DNA from 3 places in the Streptomyces sp. NPDC000151 genome. Region 1 is predicted to be linked to each of the others. Evidence: riboswitches for the same ligand, from Rfam matches in the RefSeq annotation. Region 1 holds a riboswitch; each other region holds the start of a gene.
What was found. Region 1 has a riboswitch for cobalamin ahead of nicT (Nickel transporter NicT). Riboswitches for the same ligand answer to the same signal wherever they lie in the genome.
Positions count from the first base shown of each region.

Region 2: another riboswitch for cobalamin. It lies ahead of ABT381_RS32930 (SCO2321 family membrane protein); the one in region 1 lies ahead of nicT (Nickel transporter NicT).
Region 3: another riboswitch for cobalamin. It lies ahead of metE (5-methyltetrahydropteroyltriglutamate--homocysteine S-methyltransferase); the one in region 1 lies ahead of nicT (Nickel transporter NicT).

Region 1 is NZ_JBEPFC010000063.1:7,499-16,942, reverse strand. It holds gene ABT381_RS19020 (NAD(P)-dependent alcohol dehydrogenase) at 1-826, opposite strand, end outside; gene ABT381_RS19015 (helix-turn-helix domain-containing protein) at 965-1,861, shown strand; cobalamin riboswitch at 1,858-2,108, shown strand; gene nicT (Nickel transporter NicT) at 2,141-3,256, shown strand; gene ABT381_RS19005 (HhH-GPD-type base excision DNA repair protein) at 3,290-3,877, opposite strand; gene ABT381_RS19000 (PTS sugar transporter subunit IIAB) at 3,948-4,727, shown strand; gene ulaA (PTS ascorbate transporter subunit IIC) at 4,747-6,318, shown strand; gene ABT381_RS18990 (PP2C family protein-serine/threonine phosphatase) at 6,350-7,393, opposite strand; gene ABT381_RS18985 (ATP-binding protein) at 7,580-8,617, opposite strand; gene ABT381_RS18980 (alpha/beta fold hydrolase) at 8,752-9,444, opposite strand, start outside.
Region 2 is NZ_JBEPFC010000200.1:1,921-11,364, reverse strand. It holds partial or broken gene ABT381_RS32940 (CbiQ family ECF transporter T component) at 1-769, opposite strand, end outside; gene ABT381_RS32935 (SCO2322 family protein) at 766-1,494, opposite strand; gene ABT381_RS32930 (SCO2321 family membrane protein) at 1,491-2,747, opposite strand; cobalamin riboswitch at 2,926-3,065, opposite strand; gene ABT381_RS32925 (Strvi_7410 family MBL fold metallo-hydrolase) at 3,148-4,185, opposite strand; gene ABT381_RS32920 (aldehyde dehydrogenase) at 4,315-5,766, shown strand; gene ABT381_RS32915 (ferredoxin) at 5,771-6,004, shown strand; gene lanKC (class III lanthionine synthetase LanKC) at 6,169-8,802, shown strand; gene ABT381_RS32905 (SapB/AmfS family lanthipeptide) at 8,829-8,939, shown strand; partial or broken gene ABT381_RS32900 (ABC transporter ATP-binding protein) at 9,279-9,444, shown strand, end outside.
Region 3 is NZ_JBEPFC010000013.1:78,871-88,314, reverse strand. It holds partial or broken gene ABT381_RS06890 (condensation domain-containing protein) at 1-4,539, opposite strand, end outside; cobalamin riboswitch at 4,718-4,935, shown strand; gene metE (5-methyltetrahydropteroyltriglutamate--homocysteine S-methyltransferase) at 5,092-7,422, shown strand; gene ABT381_RS06880 (FUSC family protein) at 7,619-9,444, shown strand, end outside.

The sequences.
Region 1 (9,444 bases):
CGCCCTCGGGCGCGCCGACCTGCACCATCGTGCCGTGCACGCGGAGCAGCGAGAGGTAGGCGTCCACGTCCAGGTCGGCGGAGACGGTGTTGATGATCAGGTCGAAGCGGCCCGTCAGCTCCTGGAAGGTGGCCGGGTCGGAGGTCGCGTAGTAGTGGCTCGCGCCCAGCTTCAGCCCGTCGTCCTTCTTGCGGAGCGACTGGCTGAGCACGGTGACCTCGGCGCCCATGGCATGGGCGATCTTCACGGCCATGTGGCCGAGGCCGCCCAGGCCGACGACCGCGACCTTCTTGCCGGGGCCCGCGCCCCAGCGGGAGAGCGGCGAGTACACGGTGATGCCCGCGCACAGCAGCGGCGCGGCGGCGTCCAGGCCGATGCCCTCGGGGATGCGGAGGGCGAAGTCCTCGGAGACCACGACGTGGGTCGAGTAGCCGCCATAGGTCGGCTCGCCGTCCCGGCCGATGGCGTTGTACGTCTGTACGTTGCCCGTGCCGGTGCAGTGCTGCTCCAGACCGGCCTTGCAGTTGTCGCACTCCCGGCAGGAGTCGACCATGCAGCCGACGCCGACCCGGTCGCCGACCTGGTGGCGGGTGACCTCGGGGCCCACTGCGGAGACCACGCCGGCGATCTCGTGGCCCGGGACCATCGGGAAGATGGCCTGGCCCCAGTCCTCGTCCACCTGGTGGATGTCGGAGTGGCAGATCCCCGCGTACTTGATGTCGATCTCGATGTCGTGCGCGCCGAGCTCACGGCGCGGAATGGTGGTGCGCTCAAGCGGTGCCTTGGGCGCGGGTGCTGCATACGCGGTGACAGAGGTGTGTGTCATGCCATCAAGGCTGCGTCGGGACGAGAAGCGGAGCCAGAGCCCCCGTTTTCGTACGCACGCGGTTGGTACCACTGGTAGTGGCACCCTCACGCCCGCTCGGCCGGCCCGTACGGACGCGGCGGGCCGGATACTGGGCCTATGGACCAGCGCACCGAATTGAGCGAGTTTCTGCGCACCCGCCGCGCGCGTCTGCAGCCCGAGGACGTCGGACTGCCGCGGCCCAGCGGGCGGCGCCGGGTGCCGGGCCTGCGGCGGGAGGAGCTCGCGCAGCTGGCCGGGGTGAGCGTCGCGTATTACGTACGGCTCGAACAGGGCCACGGCCAGAACGTCTCCACGGCCGTACTGGACGCGATCGCCGGCGCCCTGCGGCTCAACGAGGCCGAGCGGGCCCACCTCAATCACCTGGTCAAGCCGAAGGCCAAGCGCTCGCGCGGCGCCGGGCGGCCGCAGCGGGTGCGGCCCGCGCTGCAGCAGCTGCTGGACGCGATGGAGGGGATTCCGGCGTATGTCGCGGGCCGCCGCCTGGACGTCATCGGCTGGAACCGCATGGCGTGCGCCCTGCTCGGCGACTACGCCGCGCTCCCGCCCGAGCAGCGGAACATCGCCTGGCAGGTCTTCCTGGACCCGGCAGCGCGCGAGCTCTACGTCGACTGGGAGAGCAAGGCCGCCGACATCGTCTCCTACCTCCGCCTGGACGCGGGCTGCCATCCCGACGACCCGCTGCTCGCCTCGCTGATCGGGGAGCTGTCGGTCAAGAGCGAGGAGTTCCGGCAGCTGTGGGCCACGCACGACGTGCAGGACAAGGGCTTCGGCGTGAAGCGGCTGCACCACCCGGTCGTCGGGCCGCTGACCCTGTCGTACGAGACGCTGCGGCTGCCCGCCGACCCGGACCAGCAGCTGATCGTCTACCACGCGGAGCCGGGCTCGGCCTCGGCGGAATCGCTGCGGCTGCTGGGCGACTGGGCGGCGGCGGACCCGGTTGCCGTAGAGCCGATGGCCGAGGACACCGCCCGGCGGCGGGACGGGGGAGGTTAGAGTGGCCGGGCCGTGGTGCTCGGGAAGACCGGTGAAGACCTACGGGTCCGATTCCGGAGCGGCCCTCGCCACTGTGATCGGGGAGCTACCGACCCATTCCCCGTGCGTGCACCGCGTACGTACGGGGGGCCACTGACCGCGGAGTGCGGACGGGAAGGCCGGGGCGGGCGCGTCCTCCTCCACGCTCTTGACGAGCGGGGAGGAGATCCTCGTAAGCCAGGAGACCGGCCACGGCATCTCACGAACTGATTCCACGAGGTGCTGGAGCGTGATGGCCGGATGACCGTGCCCACTCATACCCCCACGTCCGCCGATCTGTCGCAGTTCCGCTGGCAGCGGCGCGACACCGTCCGTACGGCCGGCCTGCTGGCGGTCATAGCCGCTTTGCACATCGTCGCGTTCGGTGTGCTGTTCCTGCTCGTCGTGCCCGGCCACTACACCGTCGGCACACAGGTGTTCGGCGTGGGCCTGGGCGTCACCGCGTACACCCTCGGCATGCGGCACGCGTTCGACGCGGACCACATCGCCGCGATCGACAACACCACCCGCAAGCTCATGGCCGACGGGAAGCGGCCGGTCTCGGTGGGCTTCTGGTTCGCGCTCGGCCACTCCAGCATGGTCGTGCTGATGGCCGCGCTGGTCTCGGGCGGCGCGGCGCTCGCGGGGACCCTGATGGACGAGGGCTCCCGTACGCACCAGGTGCTCGGCACGGTCGGCACCACCGTCTCCGGGGCCTTCCTCTACCTCATCGCCGCCCTCAACCTGATCGCGCTGGCCGGCATCTGGCGGGTCTTCCGCGCCATGCGGGCCGGGGAGTACGACGAGTCGGAGCTGGAGCGGCAGCTGGACTCGCGCGGCTTCATGAACCGGGTGCTCGGCCGGTTCACCAGGACCATCACGCGGCCGGGCCAGATGTACCCGATCGGGCTGCTCCTCGGCCTCGGCTTCGACACCGCGACCGAGGTGACGCTGATGGTGATGGCGGGCAGCGGCGCCGCGTCCGGGCTGCCCTGGTACGCGGTCCTGTGCCTGCCGCTGCTGTTCGCGGCCGGGATGAGCCTCTTCGACACCCTCGACGGCACGTTCATGAACTTCGCGTACCAGTGGGCGTTCTCCAACCCGGTGCGCAAGGTCTACTACAACCTCACGATCACCGGCCTGTCCATCGCCGTGGCCCTCTTCATCGGCACCATCGAGCTGGTGACCGTGCTGCACGACAAGCTCGGCCTGAAGGACGCGGTCACCGACCGGATCTCCGGCCTGGACCTGGACAACGTCGGCTACCTCATCGTCGGCCTCTTCGTCGTCGTCTGGGCGGCGGCGATCGCCTACTGGCGGCTGTCGGGCGTCGAACAGCGGTGGGCGGCGCGGGTGGCCGCCCCTTCGGAGGGCTGAGCGCGCACGCCCCGGGCGGCGGGCCGCGCGGCCCTACTTGCCGGCCGCCTTCTTCGCCGCCCGCTTCATCTGCTGCTTGTACGCCCGGACCTCGGCCAGCGACTCGGGGCCCGTGATGTCGGCGACCGAGCGGTGCGAGCCCTCCTCGCCGTACGGCCCCGCGGCCTCGCGCCAGCCCTCGGGGCGCACGCCGAACTGCTTGCCGAGGAGGGCCAGGAAGATCTGTGCCTTCTGCTTGCCGAAGCCGGGCAGGTCGTTGAGGCGTTTCAGCAGCTCGGCGCCGGTTTCGGCGTCCCGCCACACGGCCTCGGCGTCCCCGTCGTAGTGCGTGACGAGGTACTGGCACAGCTGCTGCACCCGCTTGGCCATCGACCGCGGATAGCGGTGCACGGCCGGCTTGCGGGCCAGCAGCTCCTCGAACGCCTCCGGGTCCTGCGCCGCGATGGCCTGCGCGTCCAGGTCGTCCCCGGCCATCCGCCGGGCGATGGTGTACGGACCGGTGAACGCCCACTCCATCGGCACCTGCTGGTCCAGCAGCATGCCCACCAGCGCGGCGAGCGGACTGCGGCCGAGCAGTTCGTCGGCTTCCTCCTGCTGGGCGACCCGCATCCTCACGTTCATGTTCCGATGATCCCTTCCGGCGCCGCACCGCGCATATCCAGGCAAGCGTTTTCGTGCGACGATCCCGTCCATGCCGACACTGAGCGAACTGATCCCCGCCGAGGCCGTGCGGCTGGACGTGGCGGCGGCGGACTGGCAAGCGGCGGTACGGGCCGCCGGCGACCTCATGGTCGCGACCGGTACCAGTACCGGTGAGTACACCACGGAAATGATCGAGAACGTCGAGGAGAACGGTCCGTACATCGTCATCGCGCCCGGCTTCGCCTTCGCGCACGCCCGCCCCTCGCCCGCGGTCCTGAGGACCGGCATGTCCTGGGTCCGGCTGGCCGAGCCGGTGGAGTTCGGGCACGAGTCGAACGACCCGGTGAGCCTGGTCGTCGCGCTCGCGGCGAAGGACTCCGGGGCGCACACGGAGGCGATGGCGGCGCTCGCGCGGCTGCTCGCGGACCCGGAGACCGAGCGGGCGCTGCGCGAGGCCCGGACGCCGGAGGCGGTGCACGCGGTGCTGGCGGGCCGGGACGCGCCGGCGGAGCCGGCGGAACGGCAGGCCGGCGGCGGGTCCGCGCACAAGATCCTCACCGTCTGCGGCAACGGCCTGGGCACCAGCCTCTTCCTGAAGAACACCCTGGAGCAGGTGCTCGACCGCTGGGGCTGGACGAAGTACGTCACCGTCGAGGCGACCGACACCATCTCCGCCAAGGGCAAGGCCGGCGAGGCCGTCGCCATCCTCACCTCGGGCGAGATCGCCCGGACGCTCGGCGACGTCGGCGTCCCGGTGAAGGTCGTCGAGAACTTCACCAGTACGGGTGAGGTCGACCGCATCCTCCGAGACACCTACGACGTCCAGTAACGAAGGGCGCACCATCTCCATGCACTGGCTCGTATCGATCGCCGAATTCCTGGTCAACGAGGTCCTCAGCCAGCCGGCGTACCTGGTCGGCCTGATCACGGCCACCGGCCTGATCGCCCTGCGCAGGTCCGCAGGGCAGATCGTCGGCGGCGCCCTCAAGGCGACGCTGGGCTTCCTGCTGATCGGGGCCGGCGCCAATCTGGTCGTCACGGCCCTCGCCCCGCTGGGCGAGATGATCCAGGGCGCGACCGGCGCGCACGGCGTCATCCCGACCAACGAGGCGATCGTCGGCATCGCGCAGGCGCAGTTCGGCGCCCGGGTCGCCTGGCTGATGATCGTCGGCTTCGGGGTCAGCCTGCTGCTGGCCCGCTTCACGCCGCTGCGGTACGTCTTCCTGACCGGCCACCACATGCTGTTCATGGCGACGCTGCTGACCGTGGTGCTGGCCACCGCCGGCCAGTCCTCGGCCGTCGTGGTGCTGGTCGGCGGCGTGCTGCTGGGCATCCTGCTGGTCTCCATGCCGGCCTTCGCGCACCCGTGGACCAAGCGCATCACCGGCGACAACACGATCGCCATCGGCCACTTCGGCACCGCCGGGTACGTCGCGGCGGGCGCGGCCGGGCAGCTGGTCGGCCGGCGCAGCCGCAGTACGGAGGACATGAAGCTGCCCGAGGGGCTGCGCTTCCTGCGGGACTCGATGGTCGCCACCGCGCTGTCCATGGTCCTGATCTACGTGATCATGGCGGTCCTCTTCCTGGCCAGGGCCGGCCGGGAGACCGCGTTCAAGGCGTTCGCGGGCGACGGCGGCGCGGCCGCCACCGGCCTCGGCAACTACGTGATGCAGTCCGTCATGCAGGGCCTGCAGTTCGGCATCGCCGTCGCGATCATCCTGTTCGGCGTGCGGACGATCCTGGGCGAGCTGGTCCCGGCGTTCCAGGGCATCGCCAGGAAGGTGGTGCCCGGCGCGGTGCCGTCGCTGGACGCGCCGATCGTCTTCCCGTACGCGCAGAACGCTGTCCTCATCGGCTTCCTCTGCAGCTTCCTCGGCGGCCTGGTCAGCCTCGGGCTGCTCTCCGCGCTCTTCCACCCGTGGTTCGGCCTCGCGCTGGTCCTGCCGGGGCTGGTGCCGCACTTCTTCACCGGTGGCGCGGCCGGCGTCTACGGCAACGCGACGGGCGGCCGGCGCGGCGCGGCCGTCGGCGCCTTCGTCAACGGCGTCCTCATCACCTTCCTGCCCGCGCTGCTCCTGAAGGTGCTCGGCGCGTTCGGCGAGGAGAACACCACCTTCGGGGACGCGGACTTCGGCTGGTTCGGCTCGCTGATCGGCAACGCGGCCAAGCCGGGCGGCGCGGGCGCCGTCGTGCTGATGCTGGCCATCGGCGCGGTGGTGCTGGGCGGCGCCGTGCTCGTGCAGAAGCGGGTGGTGGAGACCGGCTGGGATCCGGGCGCGCGCCGGGATGCCGTACTGCCCCGTACGGAAGCCCCGGCGGCCGCGGCCCCGACGACCGGCAGGACCGGCACGACCGCTCACGCGAAGATCGCGCCGCCGGCCGGCGCGCCCACGCCGCCCCCGCCGCCGGAGTCCGACTGAGTACTTTCGTGGGGAGCCCGGCGGCCGCGGCTCAGCCGGAGCGCTGCCGGGTCGGCGGGCGGATGAGGAGCATCATCGCGTCGTCCCGGGAGGCGCCGTCGCGGTAGCGGGCCAGGTCGGCTTCGAGCGTGTCCAGGACGACGGTCGGCTCGCGGTCGCAGAACGCCGTGAGGCGCTCGGCGAGGGGGTAGAACTCGCCGTCGCCGTTGCGGCATTCGGCCACCCCGTCCGTGCACAGCAGCAGCCAGTCGTCCGGCGCCGGCCGCACGACCGCGGTCGGGCACCGGTCCTGCACCATCCGCATCAGCCCGAGCGGGGCCGTCGCGTCCAGCCCGGCGAGCCAGGAAGCCCGGCCGCCGCGTACCAGGAGCGGCGGTGGATGGCCGCAGCTCAGCAGCTCCACCCGGCCGTCGTCGTACACATTGATCAGCAGCGCGGTGACGAACCCGTCGTGGTGGTGGATGCGGGTGACGGCGGTGTCCATGCGCAGCGCGATGCCCGCGAGGCTGCTCTCGTGGTGCGCGAGCTCCCGCCAGATGTGCAGCGTCTCGGCGGCCGTGGCGACCACGTCCAGGCCCTTGCCCGACACGTCGCCGATGAGCAGCCGCACCCCGAAGCGGGTGCGCTCGGCGCCGCAGATGTCGCCGCCGACCGTGGCACCGGGGGTGGCCGCGAGGTACCGCGCGTCCAGCCGCACCCCGCCCACCGACTCGGGCGGCCGGGGCAGCACCGCCGCCTGGGCCACCTGGGCCAGCCGGCCGAGGCGGGCGAGCTTGGACTCCTGGCGGCGGCTGCGGCGGGCGGCGGTGCGGGTCAGCACGGTCACCGTCAGGACGCCCGCCAGCGCCGCGACCACGTTCACCGGCCGGGCGCCCCAGCCCAGTACCGCCACGCCGCCGAGCGCCGCCGCGCCCGCGCTCAGCACATAGCGCCCGCCCGTCCGCCCGACCGCGGGCAGTGCCGCGACGGCGGGCATCAGGGGCAGGAAGAGCTGCGGGAGGCCGATGGCCCGTCCCAGGAGGGCGCAGACCATGGCCAGCGCCAGTGGGAAAAACGTTCCTCGAACCAGCCTCACGGAAGTGCCGGACGGCGGTGCGGCCGGAACGGTACTGACGCGTCCGGCCGGAGGAAGCTTCGGCATGGCGGTACCTGCCCGCAGAGCGGCGGCTGGAGCGGAACAGCCTAGTGAGCATTCGATGCACGAGGTGTGCATATGGCGAATTCCCTGAGGAAGAAGCTGGTCAAACATGTGCGCCGGACATCAGGATTCGCGCAGCGTCCAGGTCAGGAAGCGGTTCAACAGCGTCCGCTCCTCTCCCGACAGACGCAGCCGTTGCCGCCCGTAGGCCCGGGTGGCGCGCGGCATCCGGAAGGCCGTGCCCTCCTCCTTGTCCGGGTACGGCTCGATCAGCGACTGCCAGGCCAGCCCGGTGAAGGCCGCGACGAGCGGGCCGGGCGGCAGCTGCGCGTCGCCGCAGATCTCCACTGCGTGCGCCAGCTCGAAGCTGCCGGGGAAGACGCTGAGCCGCGCCCAGAGCAGCCGCTCCTCGGCCGTGCACAGCCGCAGGCTCCAGCTGAGGGATTCGCGCAGCGAACGCTGGCGGCCGGGCAGGCCGGGCGCGGTGGCCGGCAGGTCGAGCGCGGCCTCGGGCCGGGCGAAGCAGGAGAGCACGTCGGCGGCGGAGCGGTGCGCGAGCTGGTCCGCGGCGATCCGCACGGCGAGCGGCAGGCCGTCCAGCAGTGCGCAGATCCGCCGGACCGCGTCGGGCGCCGCCTCCTCGGTGTCCAGCTGCCGGGCGTACGCCGCGAACAGGCCGGTCGCGACATCGAGCGGTACGGGGGACAGCGGATACAGGCCCGGGGTACGCAGCGGGGTCCGGCTGGTGGCCAGCACGTGCAGGCGGGGGCAGGCGCTGACGAGCGCGGTGAGGACCTCGGTGCACCGCCCGGCCAGGTGTTCGCAGGTGTCCACGACCAGCAGCGCCGGGGTGTCCCCCAACGCCTCGGCCAGCGCGGCGAGTTGGGGCCTTCCCGCGGGACCGTCCATGCCCAGCGCGCGGGCCAGCCAGTGCGGCACGAGCCCGGGGTCGGCGAGCGGCGCGAGGTCGGTACGGGCCACGATCACCTCCGGGCCGAGTCCCGGCCGGCGCGCCAGCGCTCCGGCGAGCGCGCTCTTGCCGACGCCGCCGGGCCCCGTCACCGTCACCAGTCGCCGGTGCCGCAGCAGGTACTCGACCTCCGCGAGCGCCACGTCCCGCCCGGCCAGGGCGACCCGGTCGCAGTTCTCCGACTCCAACATGGATCCCGCCTCCGAAGTGCACATCCGGACCGGCCCTCTCCGGAAGAGGTGGCCAGCCTGCCCGGTGGGGCGGCACGGAGACATCGGTGACCGGCAGGGATAGGTATACCTAACTCCTTTGCGCTCTCCGGGAGTCAGGGTGTCGGCAGGCCGGGGCCGGCGCAGTGCACGTCGGCCGCCGGCACGGCCCCGTCCACCAGGTAGGCCGCCGCCGTGCCGTCGACGCAGCCGTTGCCGCGGCTGGCGAACACGCCGTGGGAGTAGTCGTCGTGCAGGGTGACCAGGCGGGAGCCGGGCAGCCGCCGCTTCAGGTCGCGGGCGCCGGTTATCGGCGTGACCGGGTCGTGTGCGGAGGCGATCAGCAGGACCGGGGGCGCGGCGGGGCTGCCGAGCGCCGTGCGGTGGGCGGGCCTGTGGTGCCAGTACGCGCACACCGAGGCCTCCATGCCGGTGAGCACCGGCTGCGGGTCGAGCCGCCGCATCCGCCGGATGTCGGCGGTCACTCGCGCGGGCGTGGGCCCGGGCCCGTCCGCGCACTTGACGGTGCGGTTGGCGGCCTCGTACGTACGGGATGCCGCGCCGTCGAAGGGGTCGGCCGGGCGCAGCGCCGCGACGGTACCGTCCCGTAGGTACGTACGCATGCCGTCGGCCAGGCCCGCCCAGCGTTCGGTGCGGCCGAGCGCCCGGTAGACGGTGCGGTCGAACTCCGCGGCGCCGAAGCCGTCGACGGGGCGGTCCGCGAGGCCGTCGCGGGTGCGCTGGTAGGCGGCGCGGACGGCCGCGGCGCTGCCGCCCAGCCCAAAGCGCTTCTCGTGCGCGGCGGCCCA
Region 2 (9,444 bases), on a different contig from region 1:
GCGTGAGGGCCGTGGTGGTGTGCCGGACGGCGCGCGCCACCTGCGCGGTACGCCCGTACCCGCGGGCGTCCATCGCCGCCGCGAGCGCCACCGAACGCTCCAACGCGCCCTCCAGCACCGGCAGTCCGACCTGGAGCAGTGCCTTGACACCGCGGTCGGGGCGGCCGCGCAGCCGGCGCGCCGCGCGCAGCCGCTGGACGTCGGCGACCAGGTTCGGGGCGAAGGTCATCGCCACGACGACGGCCACGCCCGCTTCGTAGAGCGCGCCGGGCAGGGACTTCAGCAGGCGGGCCGGGTTGGCGAGCGCGTTGGCGGCGCCCACGCAGATCAGCAGCGTGGCCAGCTTCAGCCCGTCGTACAGCGCGAAGAGCATCCCCTCGGCGGTGACCCGGCCGCCGATCCGCACGCCGCGCGCCCAGTCGGGCAGCGGCACTTCGGGGAGCGTGACCAGGAGGTGCGTACCGGGGACGGGCGAGCCGAGTACGAAGGCGAAGACCAGCCGGATGGCGAGCACGACCAGGCCGAGCTTGACGAACGCGCCGTAGGACCGGGCCCAGGGCGCGTCGGAGCGGCGGGCCGCGACCACGTATCCGGCGACGCCGATGAGCAGGCCGAGGAGCAGCGGGTTGGTGGTGCGGGACGCGGCCGTCGCCAGGCCCAGCGCCCACAGCCACCACGCGCCGGCGTGCAGCGCACGCCCCCGCGTGGCGAGGGGAGCACGCAGCCGGGCGGGGGCGCGCAGCCGGGCGGGGGCTCGGGTGCCGGTCATCCGCGCCGGCGCCGGGCCTGCCACACCGCGGCGGCGCCGAGGACGGCAACCGCGGCGATGCCGCCCATCAGGCCGGCGGAGGGCCCACCGGCACCGGTGTGCTCGCCGGAGCCGGACGCACCGGAGCCGGACGCGCCACCATCGGGCGCCGCGGACCCGGTGGACCCGGTGGACTCGCCGGAGCCCTTCGACGACCCGCCCGCCTGCTCGGCGCAGCCCTTTTCCGGATAACCGGCTATCGCGCACAGCAGCGCACTGGAGTCGTACCGCAGCGGCGCCGCGACCGCGGCCAGCGCGTCGCCCGCGCTCGCGTCCTCGGGGACCCGCGCGCACTCCGTACGGGCCGCGGGCGGGTTCTCGCCCTTCGGGGCGTCGGCCGCCGTGCCGAAGTCGAGGACGACGGCGACCCGCTTGCGGCCGTCCGCCGCCTTCGTGCCGCCGCAGACCGCGTCGAAGTCGGCGGCCGCGCGCGGCTTCGTGGCGCGCGCGGAGTCGGCGCTGACGGTGAAGCGGAAGCCGGCCACGCCGCCGTCTGCGGGGCGGGCCGTCGAGGGCCCCTCGGTGGCGTACGTCCAGCCACCGCCCCCGTGGGCCGCCGCGTCCGCCGTCCAGAAGGACCAGTAGCGGTACTCCTCGGCGTGCGCGGGCGCGGCGGCCAGGCCCGTGGCCGTGCCGGCCAGGGCCAGGGCGCCGATGCCGCGTGCGATACGGACGGCGCTGCTCACAGCTGGTTCTGCTTCCGGCGGCCGCTCACCAGGAAGCCGATGCCGGCGCCCGCCGCCAGGCCGACGACCACGACCCACCACACGGAGATGCCGCCCTCGTCCTGCTTCTGGTCCTTGCCGTCCTGCCGGGCCGAGGCGGCCGCCGGCTTCGGGCCGGTCGCGTTGAGCTTCGTCACCAGGTCCGTGCCGCCGAAGTCGTGCGGGTCGCCGCCGGTGGCGTGCGTGGCGAGGATCAGCTGCGCGTACGCGGCCGGGCCGCTCTGCTTCGCCCAGGCCGCCGAGTGCCCGCGCAGCCAGCCCAGCGACCGCTTCGCCTCGTCGGCACGCCCCGCGGCGGCCAGCGCGACGACGGCGTCGGCGGTGTTGCCGACGTCCGGCTGCGCCTCGGCGCCGGGCATCGCGGACATCAGGTGGTGGCCGTGCGCGTCCAGGACGGAGACGAGGTGGGCCGCGCCGTCGGCGGCGGCCGCGTGCGGGTCCTTCGCGGCGTCCTCGCAGGACGCCGGCTTCGCGGCGTCCGCACCCGGCTCGACGACGAAGCCCTTCCCCAGCGCCCCCAGTACCGCGGCGGCCGTCGCGTCCTCATTGGCGGCGAGCTTCCCGTCCTTGGCCTGGAAGGCGAACGCGCCGCGGTCCTTCTTCTTCGCGTCGCAGCCGAGCCGGAAGGCGAGCAGCCCGTCGTACGGCGACGTGCCGCCCTTCTTGGCCGTCACCGACTCGGGCTTCGTGCCCGTGGCGGCCAGCGCGCCGATCACCACCGAAGTGGAGTTGGCGTCGCTCGGGGCGCCGGCGGCCGAGCCCCAGCCGCCGTCGTCGTTCTGGGCGGACTTCAGCCAGGAGACGCCCTTGCGCACCGCGTCCGCATGCCCGCCGACCGCGGCCAGCGCCTGCACGGCGGCGGCCGTCTGGTTGGTGTCCCGCATCGTCTTCGCGTCGCAGCCCTGCTTCGGGTCGGCGCGGTACGCGGTGAACGCGCCGTCGGCGCACTGCTGCCCGGCGAGCCAGTCCACCGCCGAGTCCGCCGGGCGCACGCCCGCGGTGTCCTGCGCCAGCAGCGCCAGCGACTGCCGCCAGACGCCGTCGTACTTCGGGTCCGTGCTGCCGTACAGGCCCTTCGGGAGCTTGGGGGACGCGGCGGGCGCGGGGTCGGCGGCGAACGCGGCGGGGGCAGCGGCCGCGCACAGCACGGCGGCGGCCAGGGCCGCGGCGCAGCGGCGCGCCGGGGCGGCGAGGGAGCGGGCCGTGATGGCCATGGGGTCGGTGCCTCTCGGTCGGTTCGCGGGGTGCGCGAGGTGGGAGGTCACGCAGCCGTACTCCGCCGCACCACGTCGCGCGCGGCGCGCGGGCGCGGTGGCACCGGGCTCAGCTCCGTATACCTCGACGGTGCCGCGCGCCGGACGGCCGATGAAGGGCGGCCGTACGGTACGCGGGAGCCTTGGGCGTGCCCCGCCGGGCGTTCCGGCTCGCTCCGGCGCACGGATGCGCGCCAGGGCTCACGGCTGCGGGTCAGCGCCGGTTTTCCACCGGCTTCCCCCGGTCGGGCACGAATGAACTTGTCCGGACCACTTTAACCGGCGGGTAGCGGCCGGTCTCCGGCACGTGCAGAAGGGCTGCGTGGCCGCCCGGGCCCACCGCCTCCGGCAGCCGCGTGCCTCACACCGCCCGGTACGTCACCGGTTCCGAGCCCGGCACCGGCTCGGCCAGCCCCGCCTTCACCAGGCGCCGCAGGTGCGCCTCGGCCTCGGAGACGGCGATGGTGCGCGAGCCGTACGGGATCTCCTCCCACGGGCGGTTCCACGTCATGGTCTCGGCGAGCTGCCAGGGCGTGAGCGGGGCGGCGAGCAGGGCGCGCAGGCCGCCGAGCCGTTCCTCGTGGTGCGCGACGAGCTCCGCCGCCCGCTCGGCGGCGCCGGTGAAGGCGTGCTGGTGGGCCGGGAGGACCTCGGCGACGCCGAGCCGCGCGATCCGCTCCAGGGAGTCCAGATAGTCGCCGAGGGGATCGGTGACCGTCGCGTCGTCCGGGTCCTCGTACAGGCCGACGTGCGGCGTGATGCCCGGCAGCAGGTGGTCGCCGGAGAAGAGCCGGCCGTGCCCGGGGCGCGCCGCCGGGTGCGCCTCCTCCAGGTGGAGGCAGACGTGGCCCGGTGTGTGGCCCGGCGTCCAGACCGCGCGCAGCCGCCGCCCCGCGAGGTCCAGCAGCTCGCCGGGGACGATCTCGCGGTCCGGGAGCGCGGGACGCTGGTCCGGGAGCCCGCGCGTGCGCCCCTCGGCGCGGGCCGCGTAGAGCGGCGCGAGGTGGTCCTCGGGCGCGCCAGCCGAGGCCAGTTTCGCGATGACGTACGTCAGCCACGTGCCCGGCTCGGCCTCACGGGTGCGGCGGACGACCTCCGTGTCGGCCGCGTGCATCGCGATCCACGCGCCGGACGCCTCCCTGACCCGCGCCGACAGACCGTGGTGATCCGGGTGGTGGTGAGTGACCAGGACGCCGTGCAGATCGGCCACGTCGGTGCCGCAGGCGGTGAGCCCGGCGGCGAGGGCGTCCCAGGAGTCCGGGTCGTCCCAGCCGGTGTCGATCAGCACCGGGCCGCGGTCCGTCTCCAGTACATGGACGAGGGTGTGCCCGAGCGGGTTGTCCGGTATGGGCACGGCGATGCTCCACACCCCGCCCCGGTGGTCGATCACGTGCGGCATGTCCTGCCCCTCCCGGCCCGCACGCCGTCGCGTGCCTCACCGTTGCCCACTATAGCTAGAACTGGTATCAGTTCTGATGCAGCGTCAGATTTACGTCACGTATCGCGGTGACCGCGGGAGGCGGAGTCGATGGCCGATCTGATCGAGCACGGACAGCTCTACATAGGCGGCGAGTGGGTCGATCCCGCAGGGCGGGACACCATCGAGGTCGTCTCCCCGCACACCGAGCAGGTCATCGGCCGGGTGCCGCACGCCTCCCGGGCCGACGTGGACCGCGCCGTCACGGCGGCCCGCGCGTCCTTCGACTCCGGCGTCTGGGCGGACACCCCGCTCGCCGACCGGATCGCGGTGATCACGCGGATCAAGGACGCGTTCGCCGTGCGGAGCGAGGAGTTCGCGCGGCTCATCAGCGCGCAGAACGGCACCCCGTACACCGCGGGCGTCATGGTGCAGTCGCTCGCCGCGATGCTGGCCTGGGACGCGGCGATCACGGTCGCCCGCGACTTCGCCTACGAGGAGCGGCGGCAGGGCCTCCTCGGGCCGCTGCTGATCCGCCGCGAGCCGGTCGGGGTGGTCGCGGCCGTGGTGCCGTGGAACGTCCCGCAGTTCACCGCCGCCGCCAAGCTCGCGCCCGCGCTGCTGGCCGGGTGCTCGGCGGTGCTGAAGGTGTCGCCGGAGACGCCGCTGGACGCGTATCTGCTCGCGGAGATCGCGGCCGAGGCCGGGCTGCCCGAGGGTGTGCTGTCCATCCTCCCGGCCGACCGGGAGGTCAGCGAGTACCTGGTCGGGCACCCGGGCGTGGACAAGGTGTCCTTCACCGGGTCGGTCGCGGCCGGCAAACGCGTCATGGAGGTGGCCGCGCGCCGGCTCACCCGCGTGACACTGGAGTTGGGCGGCAAGTCGGCCGCGGTGATCCTGCCGGACGCGGACCTGGACGCGGCGGTCGCCGGGATCACCCCCTTCGCCTGGATGCTCAACGGGCAGGCGTGTGTGGCCCAGACCCGCATCCTCGCGCCGCGCTCCCACTACGAGGAGATCGCCGAGCGGTTCGCCGCAGCGGCCACCGCCCTGAAGGTCGGCGATCCGCTGGACGCGGCCACCGAGGTCGGCCCGCTGGTCGCCGAGCGGCAGCGGCGCCGGTCGCTGGAGTACATCGCGGCCGGGCAGCAGGAGGGCGCCAAGGTGCTGGCCGGCGGCGGCCGCCCGGCGGACCAGGCCACCGGCTGGTACGTCGAGCCCACCCTCTTCGGCGAGGTCACGCCCGGTATGCGGATCGCCCGCGAGGAGATCTTCGGCCCGGTGATCTGCCTGCTGCCGTACGAGGACGAGGACGAGGCGGTACGGATCGCGAACGACTCCGACTACGGGCTCTCCGGATCGGTGTGGACGGCGGACACCGAGCGCGGCATCGAGGTGGCGCGCCGGGTGCGCACCGGCACGTACTCCGTGAACACCTTCAGCCTGGACATGCTCGGGCCGTTCGGCGGCTACAAGAACAGCGGCATCGGGCGGGAGTTCGGCCCCGAGGGGTACGGCGCGTATCTGGAGCACAAGATGATCCACCTCCCGGCGGGGGAGTGAGCGCATGGGCGACCGCTGGCAGGTGGAGGTGGACCGCGGGGTCTGCATCGGCTCGGGGCTGTGCGCGAGCATGGCGCCCGGGGACTTCCGGCTGGACTCCGCGCGGCAGTCGCACCCGGTGGCGGGCGAGACGGACGCCCGTGAGGCCGTGCTGTCGGCCGCCGAGGGATGTCCGGTCGAGGCGATCCTGATTACGGAGGCGGACTCCGGGGAATCAGTCTTCCCGCCGGAGGAGTAGCGCCGCCCCGTACGCCCCGCCCGCCCCGTCGAACGGATGAGCGAGCCCCTGGTCCGTACTTAGAGTTACCTGTGCGTTCCTCACGGTGATCTCATGACATCTGTGACTGTCCGTCCCTCCCGTTGCGTGGAAATCTCTATTCCACGCCGCCGAGGGGGGAGACGATGGATAAGCGGTACGAGGTGTACTGCCTGGCTGACAGGTATTTCTATGAAACCCCGGACCGTTTGTCCGTCGGGGAAAGTGCCGCAGCTGACGACAGTGCGGTCTACGAAGCGGCGCAACGCGCGGTCCCCGAAGGGTGGCGCTGTTTCCTCTCCGGGGACTGGCTCCACGTCAATCCCGTGGACAGCGAGGGGAACCCGCGTCCGGGCAGGCCGAAGCAGGGGTGGAAGATACATGTGTCGGCCTGCCCGGACAATGCGGAGAAGATAGCGTCCAAGGTCTGGGACTACTGCGTCGCCAGGTCCATTCCGTTCAAATTCGTGCCGGGCCCGCGCCCGCTGCACCTGCGGAATTCCAAGTACGCCGACCGGGCCGCCAGCGGCAAATTCGCCACCATTTACCCGCTGGACGAAGCGGAATGCCACCGCGTTCTGGAGGAGCTGGGCTCGCTGCTGGACGGCGAGCCGGGCCCCTACATCCTGAGCGACCTGCGGTGGAACGACGGACCGCTGTACGTGCGGTACGGCGGCTTCGCCCGGCGGTACTGCGTCGACGGCACGGGCGCGCTCGTGCCCGCCATCGAGAACGCCGAAGGACGGCTGGTCCCGGACCGCCGCGAGCCCGCCTTCCGGCCGCCGGAGTGGGTGCCGCTGCCCGGCTTCCTGGCCCCGCAGCTCGCGGCCCGCAACGCCACGACCGTCGCCGACCTGCCGTACGCCATCGAGTCGGCGCTGCACTTCTCCAACGGGGGCGGCGTCTACGCCGGCCGGGACCGGAGCACCGGTGAGAGGGTGGTCCTGAAGGAGGCGAGGCCGCACGCCGGCCTCGCCGCCGACCTCGCCGACGCGGTCACCCGCCTGGAGCGCGAACGCGCCGCGCTGGAGCGGCTGTCGGGCCTCGGCGTGGCCCCCGAGGTGCGCGACTGGCTCACCGTCGGCGACCACCGCTTCCTGGTCCTGGAGCACATCCCGGGCAAGCCGCTGAACTCCTTCTTCGCCGAGCGCCACCCGCTGCTCACCGCCGACCCCGACCCGGAGGCGCTCACCTCGTACACCGAGTGGGCGCTGGGCATGTACAACGCCGTCGAGCAGGCCGTCGCCGCGGTGCACCGCCGCGGCCTGGTCCACAACGACCTGCACATGTTCAACGTCATGGTCGCGCCCGACGAACAGAGCGTCACGCTGCTGGACTTCGAGGCCGCCGCCGGCAGCGGCGAAGGGACCCGGCAGTCCCTCGCGCACCCCGGCTTCCTCGCCCCGCGCGAGCGCACCGGCTACGACGTCGACCGGTACGCGCTGGCCTGCCTGCGCCTCGCGCTCTTCCTGCCGATGACCACGCTGCTGACCATCGAGCGGGAGAAGGCGGCGGACCTCGCCGAGATCGTCGTCCGCGAATTCCCCGGCGTGCCGGCCGGTTTCCTGGAGGAGGCCGTGCGGACGATCTGCGCGCACCGGCCCGCCAGGCCGCGCATCCGGCGCCCCGCGCAGGCCCGCCACCTCGTCGCGGTCGACACCCGCGAACCGTACGTCTGCGACCCGGCCGACTGGCCGCGCAGCCGCGAGTCCATGGTCCGGGGCATCCTCGCCTCGGCCACGCCCGAGCGCACGGACCGCCTGTTCCCCGGCGACATCGCCCAGTTCGCCGACGGCGGCGGACTCGGCATCGCCCACGGGGCGGCCGGTGTCCTGTACGCGCTCCACGAGACGGGTGCCGAGGGGTTCGAGGAGGGCGAGGAGTGGTTACTGCGGCAGACCGCTCCGCCTCCCCTCGGCACCCCCCTCGGGTGCTACGACGGACTCGCCGGCGTCGCCTACGTACTGGACCGGCTCGGCCACCGCGAACGGGCCGACGAGCTGATCGAGCGGGTGCTCGCCGAGAAGTGGTACCGCCTCGCGCCCGACCTGTACGGCGGGCTGGCCGGCATCGGCCTCACCCTGGACCACCTGGCGCGCCGACGCGGCGAACGCGAGCTGCGCGACCGGGCGCTGGAGGCGGCGGGACACGCCGCCGACCGGCTGGAGAGCTGCGCGAACCGGGCCGGACTGCTGCGCGGCGCGAGCGGCCCCGCGCTGCTCTTCCTGCGGCTGTACGAGGGCACCGGCGACCCCGGGCTGCTCGATCTCGCCGCGCAGGCGCTGCGCAGCGACCTCGCCCGGTGCGTGCGCAACGAACGCGGCACCCTGCTGGTCGACGAGGGCTGGCGCACCATGCCGTACCTCGGCGCGGGCTCGGCGGGCATCGCGATGGTGCTCGACGACTATCTGACGCACCGCGCCGACGCGGAGTTCGAGGAGGCCAGGGCCGCGATCCTGCCGGCCACCCAGGCCCGCTTCTACGCGCAGCCCGGCCTCTTCAGGGGCCGCGCCGGCATGGTGCTGCACCTGGCCCGCACGACGACCCCCGACCCCGACGTCGAGGCCGCGCTCGCCGCACAGATCGCCGACCTGAGCTGGTACGCCATGCCCTACCGCGGCGAACTGGCCTTCCCCGGCGACCAGATGATGCGGCTCTCCATGGACCTGTCCACGGGCACGGCCGGCTGCCTGCTGGCCCTGGGCTCGGCCCTGCACGAGGACCCCGTACAGCTGCCGTTCCTCCCGCCGCTGCCGGCGCCGGACGGGCTGCGGCACTGAAACCGACCAACGGAAGGACGTGCCACGTGGCACTGCTCGATCTGCAGATGCTGGAGGCCCCGGAGCACGGGAGCGGCGAGGACAGTACCGACAGCTTGCTGGACTGCGACAGCACCCTGAGCCTCCTCATCTGCTAGCGCGTCATCCCCGCGGTGGCCCGGCTCCGTCCGGCCCGCCGCCCCTGATCAGGTTCGTTCCGGTACGCGTCGACCGCGGACCGGGAGGTGATACAGGCCGACCGCGGTACGGGAGGTGACCGTGCCCGGCCCGGATCGTGAGGTCCGATCCGGTCCGGACACGGCACACCGCCCGCACCGTCCGGCCTGCTCCGGTGGCCGACGCCGGGACGAACCGGTGCGCGTGCGGCTCCTGGGGGAGCCGCACGCGCACCACCCCCACAGCTCCGCTTCTTCGCCTGTCAGGTACAGCTCACCGCACCCCCCCGTCCGCGAGACTCCGTCTGGGAGGAAGAACCCGTGACCGCCAAACCCGCCGACCGGCTGCTGCTCGGCGCGCTGCGCCACAGCGCCCCCCGGGCCTCGGCAGTCCTGCTGCTCACCACCGGTGGCGCCGCGGTCGGTCTCGCCCTCCCGGCCACCCTCGGCCACACGCTCGACCTGCTGCTCGACGGCCGCCCCGCGC
Region 3 (9,444 bases), on a different contig from region 1:
GTCGGTCAGCGCCGCCTCGTCGGTGATGTCCAGCGGGGCCGGGACCGGCTGGGCACCGAGCGCCTCCAGCTCCTTGAGGAAGGCGATCCGCTGCCCGGCGGGGCTGTCGGGGTCGACGCGGTGCCACTCCGTGCGGTCGGGCAGCGGGGTCCTGCCCACGAGGATCAGCCGGCGGGCGCCGCGTTCCACGAGAGTGCGGCAGAGCACTTGGCCGAGCGCGCCGAACGCGCCGGTCACGAGGTAGTCCGCATCGGGGCGGAGCCGCAGCGGCAGCGGGCGGGTGAGACCGGCGGGCGGGCGGAGCCGGCTGGTGCGACGTTGGCCGTCGCGCAGTGCGATCTCCTCGTCGTCGGTGGTGGCTCGGCCGCCCCCGGTGGCGAGCTCGCGCCAGAGTGCCTCGGCCTCCCCCTCGGCGGGCTCGGCCGGGAGGTCGATCAACTTGCCGCGCTGCGCGGTGAGTTCCTGCTGCCACAGAACCCTGCCGAGGCCCCAGGCCGCCGCGCCCAGCGGTTCGACGGGGTCGCCGGCGGCCACGGCCTGAGTGCCGCGGGTGACGATGTACAGCCGGGCGCCGGGCTGCGCGTCCGGCAACACCTGCGCGAGGCGGACCAGCGAGTACGCGCCGAGGCCGGTGCACCGGGCCAGTTCCGTACGGGTGACCTCGTCCAGCGGTGGCAGGTCCAGGTTCCAGAGGTGCACGACGGCGTCGAAGGAAGCGTCGAGGTCGGCGAAGAGGCGGGTCAGGTCCTCGGCCGAATCGGGCCGGACCGTGGATTCCTCCGGGCCGTGCGCATACCTCGTACCGGGGCGCACCAGGTGGCAGCGTCCGCCGCGGGCGCGTGCGAACCCGGCCAGCCGCTCGGCGAGGGGGCCCGCGTCGGCGAGGATCAGCAGATCGCCGAGGCCGTCCGCATCCTCCGGAAGGCTGTCGGCGTCGGTCCAGACGACCTCGGCCAGCCAGTTGTCGATCGTGCTCAGGCCGACCGAGGCGGAGGCACGTTCGACGTCCGCCGCGCGGAAGCCGGTGATCCGGCCCAGCGGCGCGCCGTCCTCCGTGTACAGCGCGAGATCGCCGGTGATCTCGTCGGCGTCCTGACCGGTGAGGGTGGCGTGCACCCAGAAGGGACGGTCGCCGACCGGGTCGAGGCGTACCTCGGCGATCGCGAGCGGCAGGCGGATGCCGCCGGACGCGCGGTCGTCCTCGGCCGATACGGACGTCAGTTGGGTCGTCAGCAGCGTCTGGAAGGCGGCGTCGAGCAGGGCCGGGTGGCAGTGGCTGTCCGCCGCGCCGCCGGTGAGCCCGGCCGGCGGCCGGATCCGGGCCAGCGCCTCGCCGGGTCCGGTCCAGACCTCCTCGATGCCTTGGAACGCCGGGCCGTACTCGTACCCCTGCTCGGCCAGTGCCGCGTACGTCTCGGGGCCGGACAGCCGGCGGCTGGTGCGGGAGCGGACCGCGTCCGGGTCGAGAGCGGGGCCGGGGCCGCGGCGCTGGCCCGTGCGGACGACGCCGGTGGCGTGCACGGCGGGGTCGGCAGCGCCCGTCGCGACGGTGAAGCCCGCGCTGTCCGGGTCGAAGGAGAACTGGACCGCCGTCGGCCGCGCGTCGTCGAGGAAGAGCGCCTTGGCCAGCCGGATGTCGGCCAGCACCGCCGGGCCGCCGCCGGTCAGCGCCCGTACCGCCTGCGCCGCCATCTCCAGATAGCCCGCGGCGGGGAAGACGGTGTTGCCCTGGATGCGGTGGTCCGCCAGGTACGGCAGCTGTTCGGTGTCGAGCCGGGCCTCCCAGGTGGGCCGGGGGTGTGTGGTGCGGCGGCCCAGCAGCGGGTGGTCGAGGCGGCCGAGCCGGAGCTGCGCGATGCCCTCGGGCTCGGCCCAGTACCGGTCCCGGCGCCAGGGGTAGCGGGGCAGCGGGACCACCCGGCCGCCCGGCTGGAGGGCGCCCCAGTCCAACTCCACGCCGAGCGTGTGCAGTTCGGCCAGGGTGCGGTGGAACCGTTCGACGTCGTCCTCCTGGCGGTGCATCGAGGCCAGCGTCCGGCCTTCGGTGCCCTTCCCCTCCAAACACTCGGCGATCGAGTGGCCCAGGACCGGGTGCGGCCCGATTTCCAGGAAGAGGCGGTGGCCGTCCTCGGCGAGCCGGTCGACGGCCGCCCGGAAGCGGACCGGCTCGCGGACGTTCTCCCACCAGTACGCGGCGTTCAACCCGCCTCCGGCCACGGCTTCCTGGCGTGCCGTCAGGTACAGCGGTAGCTCCGGCGGGCGCGGCTTGAGGTCCGCCAGCGCCGCCAGCAGCTCCTCCCTGATCGGGTCCATCCGCACGCTGTGGTACGGGACGTCGACCGCCAGGAAGCGGGCGAAGATCTGGTCCCGTTCCAGGTCGGAGGCGAGTCCGCGAAGTGCGTCCGCGTCTCCGGAAAGGGTCACGCCGTGGGGGCTGTTGACCGCCGCGACCGACACCCGGTCGCGCAGCGGGCGGACGCGGCGTGCCGCTTCGGCCTCGGTCAGCCCGACGGCGAGCATCGTGCCGGTGCCGGCCAGCCGGTGCTGGAGTCGGCTGCGGTGCAGGATGACCTTGACGGCGTCCGACAGGGTGTAGACCCCGGCTTCGTAGCACGCGGCGACCTCGCCGGTGCTGTGGCCGACCACGGCGTCGGGCCGGACGCCGTGGCTGCGCCAGAGCGCGGAAATGCCGGTCTGGAGCGCGAAGTTGGCCGGCTGCGCGAGCCAGGTCTCCCCCATCCTCGACGCGGCCTCGTCCTTGGCGAGTTCGTCCAGCAGGGACCAGCCGGCCTGCGCACGGATCTCGCGGTCGCACGCCTCGACGGCCGCGCGGTACACCGGTTCGGCCGTCAGCAGCCGGCGGCCCATGCCCCACCACTGCGGCCCCATACCGGTGAACACCCAGGCCGCGCCCCGGCGTTCGCGCTCGCGGCAGTGGCCCGTGACGACACCCGGATGCTGCTCGCCCCGCTCGTACGCGGCCAGCGCCTCGTCCAGCGAGTCGGGCGCCGCCGGTGAGTACGTCACCGCGAGCCGGTGCGCATGGTGTTCGCGGCGGTGGGCGAGGGTGTGGCCGACATCGGCGAGATCGGGCGGCGTGCCGTGCGCGCCGGAGAGCTCGGCGCGGAGACCGGCGGCGAGTGCGCGCAGGCCGTCCGGGTGGCGTGCGCTCAGCGGCAGGATCGTACGGCTGCGCTGCGGCGGTTCGGGCCGCGGGGCCGCCTCGGGGGCCGGTGCTTCTTCCAGCAGTACGTGGGCGTTGGTGCCGCCGAAGCCGAAGGAGTTGACGCCGGCCCGGGCCGGCCCGTCGTGCGCGGGCCAGTCGACCAGCCGGTCCGGGATCTCGAAGGGCAGCGTGGCCGCGTCGAGGGCCGGGTTGAGCCGCTCCAGGTTGAGGTGCGGCGGGATCTTCCCGTGCTTCAGGGACAGCACGGTCTTGATCAGCCCCGCGATGCCGGCGGCGGCCTCGGTGTGCCCGATGTTGGTCTTGACCGAGCCCACGTAGCACGGGGCGCCGGGCGGGCGGCCCGCGGACAGGACGCGGCCGAGCGCCCGGGCCTCGATCGGATCGCCGACGGGCGTGGAAGTACCGTGTGCCTCGACGTACTGCAGGCTGCCGGGCGCGACGCCCGCCTCGGCGCACACCTTCCGTACGAGGTCCACCTGGGCGTCCTCGCGCGGCACGGTGATGCCGTTGGTCCGCCCGTCCTGGTTCACCCCGCTGCCGAGCACCACGGCGTGCACCGGGTCGCCGTCGCGCACCGCGTCGGCCAGCCGTTTCAGTGCCACGACGGCGACGCCCTCGGCACGTACGTAGCCGTCGGCCGCCGCGTCGAAGGCGCGCGACCGGCCGTCGACGGAGAGGAAGCCGCCCTTGGTCTCGGCGATGGTGTACTGCGGCGCGCTGTGCAGCAGTGTGCCGCCGGCCAGCGCGAGGTCGGTCTCGCCGCGCAGCAGGCTCTGCCGGGCGAGGTGCAGGGCGACGAGGGAGGAGCTGCAGGCGGTGTCGAGGGAGACGCTGGGGCCGCGGAAGTCGAAGGCGTGCGAGACGCGGTTCGACACCATCGTCATCATGGTGCCGGTCGCGGTGTGTGCCGCCAGGAAGTCCGGGTCGGCGAAGTGCAGGATCTTGTAGTCCAGCGTGAACGCGCCGATGAACACGCCGATGTCGCGGCCCGCCAGGCCGGCCGGGCGCTGGCCGCCGTCCTCCAGGGCCTCCCAGGAGACCTCCAGGAGCTTGCGCTGCTGCGGGTCGAGGTGGGCGGCCTCGCGCGGGCTGATGCCGAAGAACGCCGGGTCGAATTCGTCGAAGCCGTCGATGTACCCGCCGCGGCCGCCGACCAGCCGCCCGGGCTTGGCCCGGTCCCGGCTGCCCAGGGTGGTGACGTCGTACCGGTCGGCCGGGGTCGGGACGATGCAGTCCCGGCCCTCGGCCAGGTTCCGCCAGAACGCCCGGTGGTCGTTGGCGTGGCCGGGCAGGCGGCAGCCGATGCCGATGATGGCGATCCGGTCACGGGCGGAATCAGGCATTTGACTCATAAGCGCACGATAAGGGGCGCGTGCGGCACATCTCGGCACTCTGCCTGACGACACGTCAGGTCAGCTTGTCGGACAGTCGGCCCGATACCCCCGACCTGTTCCGCGCGGGGCTGCCCGACGACACTCGGCACGGCGTACGCACACAGCGGGGGATGGCACGTGGACGGCGACAGGGCATAACCTGATCGCTGCAGCTGGTTCGCCCTGTCCGCCAGGCAGGCGCGTCGTAAGAGGGAACCCGGTGGGAATCCGGGACTGCCCCGCAGCGGTGAGCGGGAACGACCGCCGTCATACGCACTGGATCCGACCGGGTCCGGGAAGCGACGGCCAGTAGGTGTCTACCTTCGGGTGGACGTGCTCGTGAGTCCGAAGACCTGCCCGTTGCCCGCACGCGGCCCCCGTCGTGTGCGGTCCTTCCGGTGACCTCGAGGGCGGGTCGGCGTACAGCAGGGACGCGGCACACGAGTGCGTGGCGTCCCGTCCGCTGTGCACTCCCTTCGCGCTCTCGCCCGTCGCCGGGCGCTCGGAGACACGCTCGCGAAGGAGAGCAACGTGACCAGCAAGAACACCGCCACGGCCGTACGGGCCACCGTGTACGGCTATCCCCGGCAGGGGCCGGACCGGGAACTGAAGAAGGCGGTCGAGGGGTACTGGAAGGGCCGCGTCACCGCCGACGCGCTCCGGGAGACCGCCGCGGGACTGCGCCGCTCCGTCTGGGGGCAGCTGGCCGAGGCGGGCCTGCACGAGGTACCGACCGGCGACTTCTCGTACTACGACCACGTGCTGGACACCAGCGTCATGGTCGGCGCGATCCCCCGCCGGCACCGCGCCGCCGTCGAAACGGACGCCCTGGACGGGTACTTCGCCATGGCCCGCGGCACGCAGGACGCGGCGCCGCTGGAGATGACCAAGTGGTTCGACACCAACTACCACTACCTGGTGCCGGAGCTGGGCCCCGACACCGTCTTCGCCGCCGACTCCCGCAAGCAGGTCGCGGAGCTGAGCGAGGCCCGCGCGCTCGGCCACACCGCACGCCCCGTCCTGGTCGGCCCGGTCACCTATCTCCTGCTCGCCAAGCCGGCCCCCGGCGTGGACCCCGGCTTCGAGCCGCTGACCCTGCTCGACCGGCTGCTGCCCGTCTACGCCGAGGTCCTCGCCGACCTGCGCGCCGCCGGTGCCGAGTGGGTCCAGCTGGACGAACCGGCGCTCGTGCAGGACCGCACCCCGGCCGAACTGAACGCCGCGGCCCGCGCCTACCGCGACCTCGGCGCCCTCACCGACCGCCCGCAGCTCCTGGTCGCGACCTACTTCGGACGTCTCGGCGAGGCCCTGCCGGTACTGGCCAAGGCCCCCGTCGAGGGGCTGGCGCTGGACTTCACCGAGGCCGCGGCCGGCAATCTGGACGACCTGGCGGCGGCCGGCGGCCTGCCCGGCAAGCGGCTGATCGCGGGCGTCGTCAACGGCCGCAACGTGTGGATCGACGACCACGGGAAGTCACTCGCCACCCTCGGCACCCTGCTGGGCCTCGCCGACCGGGTGGACGTGGCGGCCTCCTGCTCGCTGCTGCACGTCCCGCTGGACGCGGCCGCCGAGCGCGACATCGACCCGCAGATCGCCCGCTGGCTCGCCTTCGCCCGGCAGAAGACCGCCGAGCTGGTCACCCTGGCCCGCGGGCTGACGCACGGCACCGGCATCATCGCCGCCGAACTGGCCGCCAACCGCGCCGACCTCGCCTCCCGTACCGGCGCCGCGCTCACCCACGACCCCGCCGTGCGCGCCCGCGCCGCGGCCGTCACCGCCGCCGACTGCCGGCGCTCCCAGCCCTACCCCGAGCGGTCCGCGGCCCAGCGCGCCCACCTCGGCCTGCCGCCGCTGCCGACCACCACCATCGGCTCCTTCCCGCAGACGTCCGCGCTGCGCACCGCACGCGCCGATCTGCGCGCGGGCCGGATCGACGAGGACGCGTACGAGGAGCGGATCGCGGCGGAGATCCGCGAGGTCGTCGCGTACCAGGAGAAGGCCGGGCTCGACGTCCTGGTGCACGGCGAGCCGGAACGCAACGACATGGTGCAGCACTTCGCCGAGCGGCTGACCGGCTACCTCGCCACCCGGCACGGCTGGGTCCAGTCCTACGGCACCCGCTACGTCCGCCCGCCGGTGCTGGCCGGCGACGTCTCCCGCCCGGAGCCGATGACGGTGCGCTGGACCCGGTACGCGCAGTCGCTCACCGGGCGGCCGGTCAAGGGCATGCTCACCGGTCCCGTCACGATGCTCGCCTGGTCCTTCGTCCGCGACGACCAGCCGCTCGCCGACACCGCGCGCCAGGTCGCGCTGGCGCTGCGCGACGAGGTGGCCGACCTGGAGGCGGCGGGCACCTCGGTTGTCCAGGTGGACGAGCCGGCGCTGCGCGAGACGCTCCCGCTGCGCGCCGCCGACCACGCCGCCTATCTGGCCTGGGCCACCGAGGCGTTCCGGCTCGCCACCGGCGGCGTGCGCCCCGACACCCAGATCCATACGCACATGTGCTACGCGGAATTCGGCGACATTCTCCCGGCCATCGACGACCTCGACGCCGACGTGATCAGCCTGGAGGCGGCCCGTTCCCACATGCGGGTGGCCGGTGAGCTGGCCGCCGCCGGTTATCCGCGCGAGGTCGGCCCGGGTGTGTACGACATCCACTCACCGCGCGTCCCGGACACCGACGAGATCGAGGCCCTGATCCGCGCGGCGCTGACGGCCGTCCCCGCGGAGCGGCTGTGGATCAACCCCGACTGCGGCCTGAAGACCCGGGGCTGGCCGGAGACGCGCACCTCACTGGAGAACCTGGTCGCGGCGGCCCATCGCGTCCGCCGGACGCGCACGGCGCGGGAGGACACCGCCTGACGCCTTCGAGGGCGCTGCCGGACTCAGCGATGCGCGCACCGACCTCGGTACCGGGGCGTGACTCGTGGGATGCTGGGGCCTCCATGGATCATGGCGAGCTTCGGGAGAGTACGGCAGCGTGATAGCAGCGACACGGCGGGCCTCCATCCGCACCTGGGACCGCTTCGCGGCGTCCGACCCGGGACTGCTGCGGCTGATGGCGGGGCTGCGGACGGTCGGCGCGATCGTGCTGGCCCTCGCCGTCCTCGCGCTGCTCGGTACGGACGTCACGCACATGGTCGCGGGCGCCATGGCGGCCATGGTCGCCACCTTCGCGATCAAGGAGAAGGAGGTGCGCGGCCAGGCCGTCACGCTCGCGTGCGGCCTGCCCGTCGCCCTCGCCGCGATGTCGCTGGGTGCGCTGCTGCACACCCGGATCATCGCCGGTGACGTCTTCTTCGTGCTGCTGATCTTCGGCGCGGTGTACGGGCGGCGGTTCGGCGACCGCGGCACGGCCCTCGGCCTGATGGGCTTCCAGGTCTACTTCGTCTCGCTGTTCGTCCAGGCCACCGTCGGCGCGCTGCCGGAGCTGTATCTGACGCTGGCCGTCGCGTTCGCGTGCAGCGCCGTCGTCCGTTTCGCCGTCGTACCGGAGACGCCCCAGCGCACCCTGGGGCGGCTCCGCGAGGCGTTCCGGGCGCGGCTCGCGCAGCTGCTGGCGGCCCAGCTCGAGCTGCTGGACGCCGGCCCCGACGACCTGGACAAGGTCCTGGACACGCTGCGGCGGCGCACGGCCCGGCTGCACGAGGCGGCCCTGATGATCCAGGGCCGGCTGGAGGAGGGGACCCGGGACGAGGCCACGGCGGCGCGGCTGCAGCGCCGCATCGCGGACGCCGAGATCGCCGCCGAGCGGCTGGGCGTGATCCTGCTGAACGCGCGCAGCGCCGAGCGTGCCGACACGATCACGATGCACCTGCCGCACGCGCCGGTGCCGGTCGCCGCCGACCGCGCGCCGGGCGAGGACGCCGAGACCCGCACCCTGCGCCGGGACCTGGGCGCACTGCATCTGCTGATCGCGCGCCGCGGTGCCGACGACCGCGGCATGGCCCTGGCCCACGTACGGAACCGGCTGCTCGGCTACCGCGACGAGGACAAGCTGCCGGCCGCCTCCCCCGCCGTCCAGGACGTCTTCCGCGGCATCGGTGAGGCCGCGCGCGCCGTGCTGGGTCTGCGGCTGGCGCTGGACGGGCCGCAGGACGCGTCCGACGACACGCCCGCGACGGCCCGCTCCCGCGAGGAGTTCGACGCCGAGGACGTCGCGATGGGCAGTCTCGAGGGCGCGTCGGAGGAGCAGGAGGCCGACGAGCGCACCGGGCTGAAGCGGCCCACCACCCGGGCCGCCTTCCAGGTCGCGGTGGGCTCGACGCTGGCCATCATCGGCGGCGAGTTCCTCTCCAGCCAGCGCTGGTACTGGGCGGTGCTGACCTGCTGGGTGGTCTTCCTCAACACCGCGTCGACGGGCGAGATCCTGGTCAAGGGGTACCGCCGGCTGGTGGGCACGATCCTCGGCGTGGTCGCCGGTGTCGCACTCGCCGGGCTGGTCGGCAACCAGACCTGGCTCGCGTTCGCCCTCGTACTGCTCTTCATCTTCGGGATGTTCTTCACAGCGCCGCTGTCGTACGCGCTGATGTCCTTCTGCGTCACCGCGATGCTGGGCCTGCTCTACACGCTGCTGAACACCTACAGCCTGGCCGTGCTGGTGCTGCGCATCGAGGAGACGGCGCTCGGCGCGGCCTGCGGGATCATCGCCGCCGTGCTGGTGCTGCCGGTGCACACCGACCGCCGCACGGACGAGCTGCTGGGCACGGTGCTGGAGCGGCTGAGCGACGTGGTGACGGCCGCGGTAGCGCAGCTGAGTGGCGGTCCCGCCGCCGACCTGCTGGACAAGGCGCGCGACCTGGACTCGGCGCTGGACGATCTGCGTGCCTCCACGCAGCCGCTGACGCATCCGATCACGCCGCTGCGGGGGCGCCGGCAGACCGC